Regions from separate parts of the Pseudoalteromonas sp. H103 genome, predicted to be linked through region 3. Evidence: predicted binding sites of a transcription regulator. Region 3 holds the regulator's gene; each other region holds the start of a gene.
The links. The regulator FliA, encoded in region 3, starts transcription of late flagellar genes. The targets are predictions, from matches to a motif close to CTAAAGNTNNNNNNNNNNNNGCCGATA.
Positions count from the first base shown of each region.

Region 1: the regulator FliA is predicted to act here: its motif matches at 2,551-2,577, upstream of pomA (flagellar motor protein PomA).
Region 2: the regulator FliA is predicted to act here: its motif matches at 1,560-1,586, upstream of ATS74_RS06995 (DUF5610 domain-containing protein).

Region 1 covers NZ_LOFG01000006.1:5,048-10,679, forward strand. The annotation lists gene ATS74_RS05820 (DNA topoisomerase III) at 1-38, opposite strand, end outside; gene ATS74_RS05825 (hypothetical protein) at 89-589, opposite strand; gene ATS74_RS05830 (flagellar motor protein MotB) at 802-1,722, opposite strand; gene pomA (flagellar motor protein PomA) at 1,725-2,492, opposite strand; gene ATS74_RS05840 (exodeoxyribonuclease VII small subunit) at 2,801-3,043, shown strand; gene ispA ((2E,6E)-farnesyl diphosphate synthase) at 3,046-3,933, shown strand; gene dxs (1-deoxy-D-xylulose-5-phosphate synthase) at 4,039-5,632, shown strand, end outside.
Region 2 covers NZ_LOFG01000009.1:1,234-6,865, forward strand. The annotation lists gene murI (glutamate racemase) at 1-325, opposite strand, end outside; gene ATS74_RS06995 (DUF5610 domain-containing protein) at 391-1,530, opposite strand; gene trmA (tRNA (uridine(54)-C5)-methyltransferase TrmA) at 1,693-2,790, shown strand; gene ATS74_RS07005 (DUF523 domain-containing protein) at 2,801-3,253, opposite strand; gene ATS74_RS07010 (thiol:disulfide interchange protein DsbA/DsbL) at 3,313-3,951, opposite strand; gene ATS74_RS07015 (thiol:disulfide interchange protein DsbA/DsbL) at 3,970-4,593, opposite strand; gene ATS74_RS07020 (serine/threonine protein kinase) at 4,628-5,602, opposite strand.
Region 3 covers NZ_LOFG01000012.1:340,595-346,226, reverse strand. The annotation lists gene flhF (flagellar biosynthesis protein FlhF) at 1-1,043, shown strand, start outside; gene ATS74_RS08890 (MinD/ParA family ATP-binding protein) at 1,036-1,896, shown strand; gene ATS74_RS08885 (RNA polymerase sigma factor FliA) at 1,923-2,633, shown strand; gene cheY (chemotaxis response regulator CheY) at 2,674-3,057, shown strand; gene ATS74_RS08875 (protein phosphatase CheZ) at 3,075-3,842, shown strand; gene ATS74_RS08870 (chemotaxis protein CheA) at 3,858-5,632, shown strand, end outside.

The DNA.
Region 1 (5,632 bases), on a different contig from region 3:
CTGCCTAGTGATGGTTTTTCTGCAATGTAGAGTTTCATGGGAGTCGCTCACTCACTGTTTATATAAACAGTAGTTTAGCACAACTATTTTAAGGTGAGGAGTTTTCTCTTTTTGACCTTACACTGCCTTGCTTAGTGAAAAGGATAATTAAAGGTAAATAGCATACAACCACCGTGGCAATATTGATAAATGGCATTAGGGTCTGATAAATAACTGTACTGTAAGCTAAATCCCACAAGTGGCGATCAACTAATCGGAATAGTTGTAATATAGGTGCGCCAATAACAACTAGTTGCCCAATAACACATTGCCATAAATAAACTTTATCCTTTATACCCCAGTAGGCTATAAGTGCCATCCAAATAATATCTGTGAGCGCCCAAACTAAATAACGATAAATATAAATGTCATCAAACGCTCTTAGGCTTGAAGCAGTTAGGTTACCAAAGAGGAAAAAAGCTGCGGTAAGTAGTACAAATCGAAAGGCTAGTCGATCTTTAAATACAAAAAATATAAAAATAGCCGGGCTTAGCATTAAAACCCAGCTTTTACTTAAAATACTGACAATATACAAAAACCATTCAGGCAAAATACTCTGCCCTATTTTGTTTTTGTATCGTCATCAGTACCATCACCATTACCCGGCATGTCGCAATATTTATTGATTATTTTCACAGGCACTCCATTACATATGTTAAGGAAATGTACTGTAAGCTAAAATGATGAAATTGCCAAGATACTTAGGCAATTAAGTACCTTAAATTAAAACAAACATAATGAGATATAACACAAAGCAATAACTTATCGCACATCAATAGGATCAGACTCTTTAGCCTTACCTTGCAAGATTGATATTTCTACTCGACGGTTTCTTCGGCGATCTTCATTTGAATCGTTTGGTACAAGTGGGCGAGTATCGGCACGCCCTACTACCATCATCCGGTTTTTATCAAACCCTTGCACTGTTTGCAGCTCGCTTGCGACTGCTACAGCACGCTTTGACGATAAGTCCCAATTATTAATATATAACTCATTTGAAACCTGAAAATCGTCGGTATGTCCCGAAACAGTAATTTCGCCAGGTACATCTTTTAACAGCACACCAATATCTTGAATGATAGGTTTAAACTTAGGTTGTAAAAATGCACTCCCTGAGGGAAATGAGCCATTTTCACGAATACGAATAATAATTTGCTGCCCTAAAGATTCAAGCTCTATTGCACCATCTATAATTTGCTTTTCGAGTTGTTGCGCTATTTTTTTAACTAACTCATTTGTTTGCTCTTGATCGGCCGCTGAAGTTGCTTGCTCTGACGATTGCTCTTGCGAAGTGCTACGCGACTCCCCTCCGCGTTTATCTCCTCGCTGCTCTTGCCTACCACCGGCTGAGCTTTCATCACCTGCTTGAAACTCAAGCATTTGCTGGGTCATTTCTACAGTTTGTTGTTGAATGGTTTCTATAGGGGTTGGCTCTGGTTTACCGGGAGTAAATTCCATGGCAATAACAGACGTGCCTTTGGGGATATCTTTTACTTCTATTTTATTTTGCACACCAAATGCAAACTTCATCGAGCCTGCTATTTGTTTAAATTTAAGTACATCCATTTCTGAAAACGCAAGCAAGAGTACAAAGAAGCACATTAATAATGACATTAAATCGGCAAAAGTTCCCATCCAAGCAGGTAAACCTGGTGGTGGGCATTTGCACTCTTGATCAGACATGGTTACTCCTCGGTATCTACTTTACGTTTAGATTCAGCTAAGTAGTTTTTCAAAATACCTTCAATTACTTTTGGGTTTTGACCATCTTGGATACCTAAAATTGCATCCAAAATTAAACGTTGGTTCATTGCTTCTTCGTCTTTACGTAGTTCGAGTTTTACCTGAATTGGAATTGCTACAACGTTTGCTAAAAATGCACCATATAAAGTAGTTAATAGTGCTACAGCCATTGCGGGTCCAATTGCTTTAGGGTCGTCCATGTTAGATAACATTGCAACCAAGCCAATGAGTGTACCAATCATGCCCATAGCAGGTGCTATATCAGCAAGCGACTTAAATAAACCCGCGCCCATTTCATGACGGGTAGTGGTTAAAGAAATATCTTTTTGAAGTGTTGCACGCACAACGTCAGCATCATGCCCATCAACAAGCATATCTACGCCTTTGCGCATAAATGGATTGGGAATTTCGGCTTCTTCAAGGGCTAAAAAACCACCTTTACGTGCTGAATCAGCAAGTTCTACTGCTTTTTCTATTAGCTCTTCAGGGGATTCTATTTTAAACATGAATGCCTTACCAACTACTTTACCTATGCCTAAAAATTGTGACATGGTGAAGTTTGATAAAACAATAAACAGTGAGCCGCCAAAAACAATGACACTTGAAGGAGCATCGGCAAACATAGCCATTTCACCGCTACTACTCATAAACATAGACATGACAATTAAGCCAATTGCGCCTAGGATCCCGATTATGGTTGCTAAATCCACATTTCCTCCAGAGGTTTCATGTTCAGTGCCTTATTATAAACTTTTATTATTATCTGCTTATCGGCAACATACTGAATTGCTTAAGCCATTTTTATAAATAAACATAAAAAGCAGCCTTTAGCACTATTTTAGATCAAGTTATATGTGCAACCTAATTTATTAACCATTAAGAGTGCTATTAAGCCTTTATTAATGCAATTAAATATAATTTAACGCCATAAAGGTAAAAAACCAATATCATCCTTTGACCTAGTTTAGCATTCCCCCTAAAATTGACCCCTAAATTTATTATGTAAGCTGAAATAAAGATGGCGACTAAAAAACCTGAAAACTTAAGTTTCGAACAAGCACTAGAAGAATTATCGACAATTGTTAGTGATATGGAACAAGGTGATTTGTCGCTTGAGCAATCGCTTAAACAATTTGAACGTGGAATTGCATTAGCGAGTGCTTCATCAGGAAAATTACAGCAAGCAGAGCAAAAAGTATCAATTTTGATGGGTAACAGCGAAAAGTCAGCACTTACAAACTTTGATAACGATATGGAATAGTTGTGAGCATTAAAGATTATATTGAATGTGCTCAAAAAGATGTAGTAGCTACTTTACAACAACATTTTGACCAACCTCTCGATACAGAGCAAACAATAAAAAGTGCCACAGAGTATGGGTTATTTAATGGTGGCAAAAGACTACGCCCATTTTTAGTGTACGCCACAGGCGAAATGCTCGGTGCTAAAAAGCAAGATTTGGACATATTGGCAGGCGCTATTGAATGTATTCATAGCTACTCACTTGTTCATGATGATTTACCTGCGATGGATGATGACGATTTACGTCGTGGTCGCCCTACTTGCCATATTGAGTTTGGCGAAGCGCACGCAATTTTAGCTGGTGATGCACTACAAACCCTCGCCTTTGAGTTAATAGCAAGCCATGAATTTACATGCTCTTCGCAAACACAGATAAAAATGATTGCTCAACTAGCTAAAGCATCTGGCCTTGAGGGCATGGTGGGCGGACAATCTTTAGATATTGCAGCAACAGATAAAGCAGTTACCGTTCAAGAGCTTGAACGTATACATAAACTAAAAACGGGTGCGCTCATTAATTGTGCGATTACACTTGGTGCATTGTGTAGCGAAAATGCAGACAAACAAACTTTAGAAAACTTAAGCATTTTTGGGTATGCTATAGGGCTGGCATTTCAAGTACACGACGATATTTTAGATGTTGAAGGCGATACTATTATTTTAGGTAAGCCACAAGGGTCAGATATCGCCGCGAATAAAGCGACATACCCGGCGTTATTAGGTATGCTAGGCGCTAAAGAAAAGGCGCAAAACTTAATACAACAAGCACATGAAGCGCTTGCAAAAATAGATGCCGACACAACACATCTTGCGTCGCTAGCAAATTACCTTATTGAGCGTGACCACTAATAACCGCTTTAGCGTATTGCAATTAGCACTGACATTATTACTCAACATTAATTACTCATAAACGCTTTGTGTTAATTAATGTTAGCGAAGGATATATATAAAACCATGACACTTGATAGTAGCAAGTATCCATTACTTAATTTGGTTGACGAACCAGCACAGCTGCGTGATTTAGCGCAAGATAAACTTCCTGCTTTTAGCAACGAGCTGCGCGATTACTTACTCAACTCAGTATCGCAAAGTAGCGGTCATTTAGCGTCTGGTTTAGGAACAGTTGAGCTAACTGTTGCACTACATTATGTTTATAACACACCAGAAGATCGCGTTGTATGGGATGTAGGACATCAAGCTTACCCACATAAAATATTAACTGGTCGTCGTGATTTAATGCACACCATTCGTCAAAAAGATGGCCTGCACCCTTTTCCGTTTAGAGATGAAAGCGAATACGATACTTTTAGTGTGGGCCATTCAAGTACATCTATTTCAGCGGCATTAGGTATGTCTATTGCAGCTAAAAAAGAAGGCGCAGGACGTAAAACCGTTGCAGTTATTGGCGATGGTGCTATTACTGCGGGCATGGCCTTTGAAGCTATGAACCACTTAGGTGACGTAAAGTCAGACATGCTTATTATTTTAAATGATAACGAAATGTCGATTTCTGAAAACGTAGGTGCACTTACTAATCACTTTGCACGTATTTTATCAGGTAGCTTTTATACTAATATTCGTGAAGGTAGTAAAAAGTTACTCTCTGGTGTACCGCCAGTCAAAGAGCTTGCCAGCAGAATGGAAGAGCACCTTAAAGGTATGGTTATACCTGGTACTTTTTTTGAAGAATTAGGCCTTAATTACATTGGCCCAATTGATGGACACGATGTAAACATGCTCGTAGATACGCTTCGTAATATGCGTAATTTAAAAGGCCCGCAATTACTGCATATAAAAACACAAAAAGGTAAAGGTTATAAGCCAGCAGAAGCGGATCCTATTGGCTATCATGGCGTACCAAAGTTCGACCCAAGCACATCATGTTTACCTAAATCTAAACCTGGCGCAGCAACCTTTTCAAAAGTGTTTGGTGATTGGCTGTGCGATATGGCAGAGCAAGACAGTAAGCTGATGGCAATAACACCTGCTATGCGCGAAGGCTCGGGCATGGTGCGCTTTTCAAAAGAGCACCCAGAGCAATACTTTGACGTAGCTATAGCCGAGCAACACGCAGTAACACTTGCCGCCGGCTTAGCCTGTGAAGGTTTAAAGCCTGTTGTTGCTATTTACTCAAGTTTTTTACAGCGTGCATACGATCAGCTCATTCACGATGTAGCCCTACAAAACTTACCGGTGCTATTTGCAATTGACCGTGCAGGCATCGTTGGTGCTGACGGTGAAACCCACCAAGGTGCTTACGACTTAAGCTTTATGCGCTGTATACCTAATATGGTTATTATGGCCCCTAGCGATACTAACGAATGCCGCCAAATGTTGTACACCGGTTATAAAGCAAATTGCCCTGTAGCTGTACGCTACCCTCGCGGAAGTGCCGGTACTGCAGATATTCAAAGCGATATGCAGCTTATCGAAATAGGTAAAGCAGACACAATTAAGCAAGGTGCTAAAATTGCTATTTTGTCATTTGGCACATTGCTTGATAACGCACAACTTGCAGCGAATGAATTAAACGCAACGCTTGTTAACA
Region 2 (5,632 bases), on a different contig from region 3:
TACGAGTAAGCTCTGCTGCAGGCTTTATTGCAGGTACTACACCCACAATAGGAATAGAGGTTATTTTACGAACAGCACTCAGTGCCGAAGTTGAAGCCGTATTACACGCTATAACAATTAAATCAACACTCAACTTATTGCTATTAATAAAATGGATTAATGAATATAAGCGATTAATGATTGTTTGTTGGGACTGCGCTCCGTAGGGAAGTAGTGCGTTATCCATAAAATAACTGTACTGAGCATCAGGAATGCTTTGCTTTATATGCTCAAGTACAGTGGTGCCACCAATACCTGAATCAAAAACCATTATATGCGCTGACAAACAACTGTTCCCACTAAACGTTAAGAACGGCAGTTTGCCATGAGGTATTTATAAAAGAAAGTAGTTTAACTTTGCTGAGTTTCTAAATCAGCGAGATCATCTGCCGCTGTGTTTAACTGATTTAAATTTTCAAACATCGATTTAGTGTAATCAACTAGCTTATCGATTTCTTGTTGATCTTGGTTTAACCATTGTAAGATCCCAGCAAGTTGATTTTGTAAGCCTAACTCACCTGCTTTTTCAAAAGCATTTTTTAGATCATCGTTAAAAGGAGCTAATGTATCAGCCACTTCTTTTTCTGGAGCAGGCTTATACTCTTCGTAGCTTTTAACAGTTGCGACCGTTTTTGTTTGACGTAAATCCATAGAAAAAGCCACCAGCTGTTCACTACCTAAACTTAACTCTTGCGCTTGTTCAAATGCTTTATCTAAATCGCCACCAAAAAATGTTGAGCTTACATTTTGTAAGTCTTCCATCATCGCATTAATTGCATCTTGCTCTTGTTCGTTTAATTCACCATTAACCGACATTGAAAAAGACACCTGGCGAGATTGCGATGACGAACTTGCATATGATTCGCTATCATTGGTTCTGCTATAACCGCTAGCTGATTGGGACTCGTATGCATCGGCAAAGCTTATGCTTACTTCATCACCTTCGGCAGTTGTAAACTTGTACTGAGCATCACTGCTCATACTTACATATTGGCCTTGGCTTATACTTACACTGGCAGGTTGAGGATTAAATAACGATTCCTCCAATGTATCTATACCGTCGAAGATACCCTCTTGTGATTTTTTAATGCCTTCTTCCATGTCGTCATTAAAAATACCAGTGCCTTTAAGTTCTTCAACGGCATCATCAATACCCATTTGTACTCCTTTGCGCGCTTCGCCAAGCATATTCTTAAGCTTGTCATCGTCAGCGCCGTTTGCTTTTGCCTTATTAACGGCGCCACTGACAAAGTCGAGTACATTTTTTACTATCTCATCAAAATCAAATAGTGATTTCTCTGCTTTTTTTTCTTGAACGGGTAAGCCTAGTTGCTCAGCCATTTTATCGCCGAGTACTTTTGCAGCAAGCTCTCTACCTCGTTGTTGATAGCTATCTTGAGGAGACTCAATTGTAGGCTGCTGAATATCAGCCTTATTATTGAATTTATTGACATTACTGTTTGGCGTAAAGTTATAGTTACCTATTTTCATAAACTGTCTCCTATGCGTGCGTAGCTATTTATCGGCCAGCGCAAATAAAACTAAAGTTAAGCGAGCAAAAAAACACCATTAACTCTAACCAAAACTAGACAAATACACAGCGCACCCTACAATAACGCCGATAAACAGATCTTAGATAAGGTAGTAGCGTTAATGGCAGTTATTAAAATAGATACCACACAGTACCAAGCGCAATTAAGTGAAAAAGAGCAGCGTATAAGTGCACAGTTTCGACGTTTTGGTGTGGAGCAGCTAGAAGTATTTAGCTCAGAGCCAACTAACTACCGTCAACGCGCAGAGTTTAGAGTATGGCACGATGGCGACGATCTGTTCCATATTATGTTTGATCAACAAACAAAAGAAAAAATTCGCGTAGATACATTTGATCCTGCGGCACCTCTTGTAGATGAAATCATGCAGGTGATGATTGAAAATCTTAAACCATGTGAGATTTTACGCCGCAAGCTATTTCAAATAGATTACCTATCAACCCTAAGCGGTGAAATTTTAGTGAGCCTGCTTTATCACAAACCACTAGATGAGCAGTGGCTAACTGAAATAAAAGCACTTAAAGAAAAACTAAGCAGCAAGTACAAAATTGATTTTATTGGCCGTGCCCGTAAACAAAAAGAAGTACTTGGTGATGACTTTGTTACTGAGCGTTTAACTGTTAACGGCCAAGAGCTTATTTACCAACAAGTTGAAAACAGCTTTACTCAGCCAAATGCTAAAGTAAATATTAATATGCTTGAATGGGCGCAAGACTTATGTAAACCACTTAAAAATGATTTATTAGAGCTTTATTGCGGTAACGGTAACTTTTCTATTGCACTGGCGGGTTCTTTTAATAAAGTACTAGCAACTGAAATATCTAAATCGTCTGTTCACTCTGCTCAGTATAACATTGCCAAAAACAATGTAGATAATCTCGATATTATACGTATGTCGAGCGAAGAGTTTACTCAAGCAATGAATGGTGAGCGTACTTTCTCTCGCTTAGAGGGCATAGATTTAAAAAGCTACGACTGCCAAACCATATTAGTTGATCCACCGCGCGCAGGCATGGATGAGTTAACGTGTGATTTAGTGGCTAATTACGAAAATATAATTTATATATCGTGTAATCCAGAAACCCTTGAGCGTGATCTTGATCATTTAACTCGTACGCATAACGTTAAGCGCTTTGCGATATTTGATCAGTTCCCTTATACGCATCACATAGAATCAGGTGTTTTCTTACAGCGTAAATAACCAACCAAAATTAAAGTGCCAGTACTTTTATAAGTGCTGGTATTTGTTCTTCACTAAACACTTGAATCCCATTCTTCATTAATAATGCTGCAGTTAAACCTAGACCTTCGATTTTTACTCCGCGATGCTTTCCATCATATATTGTATTTCGTCCACAAGAAGGGCTCGATTCTTTAAGTAGAGCAAAACGAACTTTATTCTTTTTACAAACTTCTAGCGCTATATTAGCCCCAGTTTGAAATTGCTCTGTAACATCCTCTCCTGAATTAGTAATTACTCTCCCCTGTATTATTTCAGCAGGAGCTCTAGGAGTAGATAGCCCACCAACAACTTCAGGACAAAAGGATATTATTTTCTTATTACTTTGCCATACCCGTAATTGTGGATGCTGTAATGTTTGTCCTTTTCCATCATAACGAACAGGCTGCCCTAGCAAGCAACTCGATACTAATATTTTTTCCATTGCTACATCCTTATAAAGCAAAAAAGCTCCCTGAGGAGCTTTTTTAGTTTTAGCTAAATTTATTTGCTAGCTAAATAATTAATCAGTTTACCAATGTCTTCTGGCTCAGTAATACCCGACTCTCGGCCAAGGTTTAATTTGTACTTACCATTTACAATAAATGTAGGTACGCCACGTAGTGCGCCTTTTTCTTTAAAGTAGTTTTGATCGCGTTTCATTTTAGAGCTTAGCGTACGTACCGAGAAGCTTTTGAAAAGCTTATCAAACTTATCGCCATCTACACCTTGTGCTACAAATATATCTTTTACATCAGCAAGCTCATTAAACTTAGCGCGCTTGGTATGAATGTGATTAAAAATTGCAGAAACAATTTTATCTTTTTGTGGAAGCACTTCAGCTGTCGCTAGCGCTTGGCTCATCATTTGTTGATTTTCTGGGTCACGAACACCTACAAAATCCACATGGCTCTTTTTAAATTTAACATTTTTATCAAGCTTAGGTTTAAACTCACCAATTAATGCTTCCATGTTATTACATGCAGGGCAGTAAAATGAGAAAAACTCTTTAATCTCTGGTTTTTTAGTTGCACGCTCAGATACCACGTCGTAATGCACGCCTTCTTCATACGTTGCTGCAAAACTAGTTGCTGCCATTGGCAGTAATACTGCAAGTAAACCTGCTTTAACTAATTTGATCATTATTATTATTCTCCGAGATTAAAGTGTTAGTAAAAAAGCAACTAACTCATCAAGTTCTTGCTGATTATTGATGGTGTTAATATTTATTTTATATTTATCGTTAACTATAAAAGTAGGCACGCCTGTAAGTGCGCCAATTTTCGAGTATTTATTTTGTTTGTCTTGCATTGCACGTTCAGCGGCAATAATTGGCATACTTGCAATGTCTTGATCGAATGTCGCGCTATCAATACCGTTAACTTCAAGTAACTTTTTAACGTCTTTCATTTGCGTTAAAGGAGCACGTTGAACATGAATGCTTTTGAATATTTGATCGCTAATGCTTTGCGCCTGCCCATGTTTTTTGCCAATTAAGTAGGCATAGCTCAAATTGCTTTGTGCTTGTGGCGAAACGCCGCCTAAAAAGTTCACATGGTTTTTAATGAACTCTGTACCTTCAGGTAGGTTTTTTTCGATTGCTTTAGCAACTGGCTCAAATTTAAAACAGTGCGGGCAATAGTAAGAAAAAAACTCGGTTACCTGTGGCTCCGCGCTTTTATCTACATCAATCACTGTATATTGGTTATCGGCTTCAAACTGTGCAGCAAGTGCTGCAAATGGTAAACATAAAAGTAATAAACTCAGTTTCAATTTTTTAAGCATTGGTATCTCGTTGTACTTATCTTTAAATAAAATATTATGGCAATAACTTAAGCGGTGCTTCTTGCAGTGCTGCAAGCTGCTCTTTTAGCGCTAAAATTTGTTGCTCCCAGTATTTGTCATCTGCAAACCACGAAAAGTTCCGTACAAAAGCAGGATCGCTCCATCGTTTAGCTACCCATCCCATGTAATGAATAATACGCATCGCTCGCAGCGGTTCAATCAATTTGAGTTGAGTGTGGTCAAAATCACAAAACTCTTCATACGCATTTACAAGGGTGTCTAACTGTAACAGTTGCGTAGCCCTATCGCCACTGAGCATCATCCATAAATCTTGAATAGCAGGACCTTGACGGCTATCATCTAAATCAACAAACATTAACGCATCACCTGCCCACAATATGTTACCTGCATGGCAATCTCCATGTAAGCGAATACTGTGCGTATCTTTATACTGCGTTTGTGCCTGCTCTATTACTAAATCTAAAATAGTGTAAAAAGCAGTACTTATTCCCATTGGCACCAAGTTACTTTTTTGAAGATGAACTTTGGCTGTATGTAAGTATTCTTCACAGGTAAGTGTTGGTCTATGCGTAAATGGTTTGGTTTTAGCAACTTGATGCATACGGCCAATTAATCGCCCCATCACGTCAAGTTGATCTAGGTTATCAACCTCGAATAGGCGTCCACCTACGCTTGGAAATAACACAAACAAATAGCCTTGGTGCTCAAACAAGCTTTTTCCATTATATTTAACCGGTGCAACTACTGGTACTTCTGCCTCTGCTAGTTCAAATGCAAAATCATGTTCTTCTTGAATTTGCTCTTTGCTCCAGCGTTCTGGGCGATAAAACTTTACTACGTAGCGCAGGCCATCTTCAGCCTTAAATTGATAAACTCTGTTTTCGTAACTGTTAAGTGCTAATAAACCCGACTCAGCATAAATGCCTACCGTTTCTATAGCATCGAGTATTAGGTCGGGTGTTAGGTCAATAAAGCTAAATTTACTCATACTCTTCTTATATAAAATAAAAGCGGGTTA
Region 3 (5,632 bases):
AGCGTCCGCATACGCAAGCTGATAGCTTAGGTTTTGACGACTTAGACCGTGATTTTGATGATTTAGAAGCGCCTGTAAATTCTCGCCCACAAACTAAAAATAATGAAAGCGAAGAAATGACAAATATGCGCGAGGAAATGAACGCAATTCGTCAATTACTTGAGCATCAAGTATCGGGTTTAATGCAACAAGATATGGCGCGTCGCGATCCAACACGTGCGTGTATGGTTGACCGTTTAGTTGGTATGGGTATAGATAAAGAAGTCGCTCAGCAAATGGCTTGTTTTGTGCCTGACGATGTATCTCGCCAACAAGGTTGGAAAGCATTATTAACTATGGTCGAAGATCAAATGCAAACAACTAACAACGAGATACTTCGCCAAGGTGGTGTTTATGCGTTAGTTGGCCCAACAGGCGTAGGTAAAACAACAACGGTTGCTAAACTTGCAGCTTTAGGCGCTCAAAAATATGGTGCTGATAAAGTCGCATTAATTACAACTGATACTTACAGAATTGGTGCTTATGAGCAGCTTGCCACATACGGACGAATCATTGGTTGTGGAGTTAAACAAGTAAAAGATGCTAATGAATTAGCTGAAGTTTTATATCATTTACGTAATAAGCGTCTAGTATTAATTGATACAGCAGGTATGAGCCAACGAGACTTGCGTTTAACTGAGCAGTTAAATACATTAATGCGTAATCAACGCGTTGATATTCGTAGTTATTTAGTACTAAGTGCAACAGCACAAATTAATGTACTGCAAGAAACCGTACGTCACTTTAAAAAAGTACAGTTAAGTGGTTGTATTTTCACCAAGTTAGACGAGTCTTTAAGTTTGGGTGAGATTATTAGTATTGCGATTCAAAATCGCCTTCCAATAGGGTATCTTACTAACGGGCAACGAGTACCAGAAGATATTCGAGTTGCAAATGCTGAGAAACTAGTTAAAAAGGCTGAGCAATTGTATTTAAAAAGAACAAAAGCACAACATTCAAGGCACCAAGCAGTGGCGCCAAGCACAGTAGGGATGTATGATTAACACAGTATTAGATCAAGCAAGCGGCCTGCGCAAAATGAGTCAAAACAATAACAACGGCATAAAAGTTATCGCTGTTACTGGTGGTAAAGGTGGAGTAGGGAAAACAAACGTTTCTCTAAATACTGCTATTGCATTAGGGCAGCAAGGTAATCGAGTATTAGTGCTTGATGCCGACTTAGGCTTAGCAAATTGTGATGTGATGCTTGGTTTGCGCGTAGAGCGCAACTTGTCACATGTTTTATCTGGCGAATGCGAGCTGGATGAAATTTTAGTTGAAGGCCCTGCAGGAATAAAAATTGTACCTGCTACGTCGGGTTCGCAGAGTATGGTCGAACTATCGTCTTCAGAGCATGCTGGTTTAATTCGTGCTTTTAGTGAACTCAACACTGAATTTGATATTTTAATTGTAGATACTGCCGCCGGTATTTCTGACATGGTGCTAAGTTTTTCTCGAGCTGCACAAGATGTCATGGTTGTTGTTTGTGATGAGCCAACATCAATAACTGATGCATATGCGTTAATTAAAGTATTAAGCCGTGAGCATGGTGTTTATAAATTTAAAATTGTTGCAAATATGGTCCGCAGTATGCGAGAAGGCCAAGAGTTATTTGCAAAGCTATCTAAAGTAACGGATCGGTTTTTAGATATTTCAATGGAGCTTGTTGCCACCGTTCCATATGATGAAAATATGCGTAAATCAACGCGTCGCCAAAAAGTAATTGTAGAACTCTTTCCGAATTCGCCAGCAGCCCTTGCATTTAAAACGCTGGCAACAAAAGCAGTTAAATGGCCAATACCAAACCAACCATCTGGGCATTTAGAGTTTTTCATTGAAAAACTAGTAAACGGCTAATTATGACAACATTGGTGAATAGAGCTATGGGATATCAAACAACACAAAACTTGAATGTGATTGTTGAAAAGCATGCATCGCTTGTAAAAAAAGTGGCATGCCATCTAATTGCTCGATTACCGCCAAGTGTTCAACTTGATGATTTAATTCAATCAGGAATGATAGGTTTAATTGAAGCTTCAAAAAACTTTGATGCAACCAAAGGCGCAAGTTTTGAAACCTTCGCAGGTATAAGAATTCGTGGAGCTATGCTCGATGAAATGCGCCGGGGTGATTGGGCCCCTCGCTCAGTACACCGTAAAAGTAGGCAAGTAGCTGAGGCCATCACAGAGCTTGAAAGTAGCTTAAATCGTGAACCATCAGATACAGAAGTTGCTGAAAAACTTGAAATTTCGTTAAATGAGTACCATCATATTTTAAATGATGTTAACGCAAGTAAAGTATTAGGTATTGAGGATCTTGGAGTTGATGAAGATGTTATCACTCCTGTAGGGCAAGATTTATCACTAGACAAACCTTTTAATAATGTTAAAAATGAACGGTTTAATGAGTCTTTGCTTAGTGCAATTAAATCATTACCAGAGCGTGATGCAATGGTACTTTCTTTGTACTATAACGATGAAATGAATTTAAAAGAAATAGGACATATACTCGATGTAAGTGAATCGCGTGTAAGTCAAATACATGGTCAGGCGATGATTAAGCTTAAAGCTAAAATCAATGACTGGATAAATTAGTAGTAAGTAAACTAAGGTTAAAACCTCACTGGAGGATGTTTTGGATAAAAACATGAAAATTCTTGTTGTTGATGATTTCTCAACGATGAGACGTATTATTAAAAATCTGTTACGTGACTTAGGCTTCACTAACGTTCAAGAAGCTGATGACGGTTCTACAGCTTTGCCTATGTTACAAAATCAAGTATTTGACTTTGTGGTTACAGATTGGAACATGCCGGGAATGCAAGGTATTGACCTTTTAAGAGCGATTCGTGCAGATGATAAGCTAAAGCATATCCCTGTACTAATGGTGACAGCTGAAGCTAAAAAAGAACAAATAATTGCAGCAGCTCAAGCTGGCGTTAATGGTTATATTGTGAAGCCTTTTACGGCTGGAACATTAAAAACTAAATTAGAAAAAGTATTTGAACGTTTAGGTTAATGATGGGGGAGAGGCTTATGTCAGCACCTGCTGCGCCTCAAATAACTTTAGAACAAGCTCGACAACTCGTCGTTTTTTTAGAAAACGGTGAGCAAGAGAAAGCCAATCAGTTAATTTTAGAAACCGCTTCACAAGAGCAATCTGAATTATTTGCTGAAGTTGGAAAGTTAACCCGTCAATTGCACGAAGCGCTTAAAAGCTTTGAACTTGATACACGTTTAACTGACTTAACTACCGACGCTATTCCTGATGCTAAAAAGCGGCTTAATTATGTTATGGAAATGACAGAAAATGCAGCTAATAAAACAATGGATGCCGTTGAAGCAAGTTTGCCTATTGCTCAGCAATTAGCAGATGAAATATCTCATATTAAACCGACTTGGGATCGCTTAATGAGTCGCGAAATTGAGTTAGGTGAGTTTAAGACGCTGTGTCATAGCATCGATAAGTTTATGAACAATTCTCATCATAAAACCGATGAGTTACAGAGCTTAATGACCAACGTGTTAATGGCTCAAGACTATCAGGATCTAACCGGACAGGTCATTCGTCGTGTTATAGAACTTGTAAGAGAAGTTGAAGAGAGCTTACTCCATCTTTTAACAGCCTTTGCTGCACAAGATGACAGCACAGCTGAAATAATAGAACAACAAAAAACAGAAGAACCAGTTGCCACACAAACTTTAGCAGGTCCTGAAGGCCCTATTATTGATAAAGATTCACGTAATGATGTTGTATCTGATCAAGATGAAGTCGATGATCTTTTATCAAGTTTGGGCTTCTAAGAGGAGAGTAACTGCATGAGCTTTGAAGTCGATGAAGATATTTTACAAGACTTTCTTGTAGAAGCTGGAGAAATCCTAGAGCTTTTATCTGAACAGTTAGTTGAGCTGGAAAATAACCCAGAAGATACCGAACTACTAAATGCTATATTTAGAGGTTTTCATACCGTAAAAGGTGGTGCCGGCTTTTTAGCAATGACGGAGCTTGTTGATGCGTGTCATGGTGCAGAAAACGTATTCGATTTACTGCGTCAAGGAGTGCGAACTGTCAACTCTGAGTTGATGGATGTTATATTACAAGCCCTCGACACCATTAATGAAATGTTTGCGACTATTCAAAATAGAGACAAACCTGAACCTGCAGACCCTCAGTTACTCGAAACTCTCCATATACTTGGTTTACCGCCGACAGAGGCTGAACTAGCCGGTGCAGCATCCCAAAATGAACCAGAGCAACCTCAAGCTGAGTCTGTAGAAGCGAATGATATAGACGAAGAAGACCCATTTGCTTTTGATGAATTGTTTAGTGGTGCACCTAGCGCAGCTGATGCACAAATAGATGAAATTACCGAAGACGAATTTGAAAACCTGCTTGATGAACTTCATGGTAAAGGACAAGGTCCTATTGCTGAAGAAGCAACAGCAAGCGGTGCTGATTTTAGCGGCGATATAACAGATGATGAATTCGATAGTTTATTAGATGAATTACATGGTGTTGGTAGTTTTGGTGCTGTAGCAAACTCAGAACCAGAAAAAAGTAACACTGCACAAGCTCCTGTTGAACAAGCTAAAGCAGCACCAAGCGATGTGAGTTCATCGTCAGATGATGAAATTAGTGATGATGAGTTTGAAGCGCTTCTTGATGAGCTTCATGGTAAAGGGACTGCTCCTAAATCGACAGAAAGCGCACCAGCTGCAAAACAACCAGAGCCTGTTTCACCGCCAGCTGCAAAACAGCCTGAGCCGGTAAAAAAAGCGGAACCAGCTAAAGCCCCTGCACCAAAACCAGTTGAAAAAGCACCTGAAAAGCCTGCAGCAAAAGCACCTCCTGCACCTAAAAAGGCAGCACCACCGCCAGCTGAAACTACAGTACGTGTAGATACTAAGCGTCTTGATCAAATTATGAATATGGTGGGTGAGCTAGTACTTGTTCGAAATCGCTTAGTGAGTCTTGCCACTAACTCTGATAGCGAGGCCATGGGCAAAGCAATATCTAATCTTGATGTAGTAACTGCTGATATTCAAGGTGCGGTTATGCAAACACGAATGCAGCCAATCAAAAAGGTTTTTGGCCGTTTCCCTCGTGTTGTTCGTGATTTAGCGCGTAGTTTAAATAAAGATATAAATCTACAACTTGTTGGTGAAGAAACTGATTTAGATAAAAACTTAGTTGAAGCGCTTGCCGATCCTCTTGTGCATTTAGTTCGTAATTCAGTCGATCATGGAATTGAAATGCCAGCCGCCCGTGAAGCCGCAGGTAAACCACGAACAGGAAATGTAACGTTATCTGCATCGCAAGAAGGCGATCATATTTTGTTAACCATTAAAGATGATGGTGCAGGTATGGACGCGGAGAAACTCAAAAAAATAGCGATTAGTAAAGGCGTTCTCGATCATGACCAAGCGAGTCGACTTTCTGACACTGAAGCTTATAACCTAATTTTTGCTCCAGGTTTTTCTACCAAAGAAGAAATTTCAGATATTTCTGGCCGTGGTGTAGGGATGGACGTAGTAAAAACTAAAATCACTCAATTGAATGGATCGGTTAGCATACAGTCTGAGCTAGGTGTAGG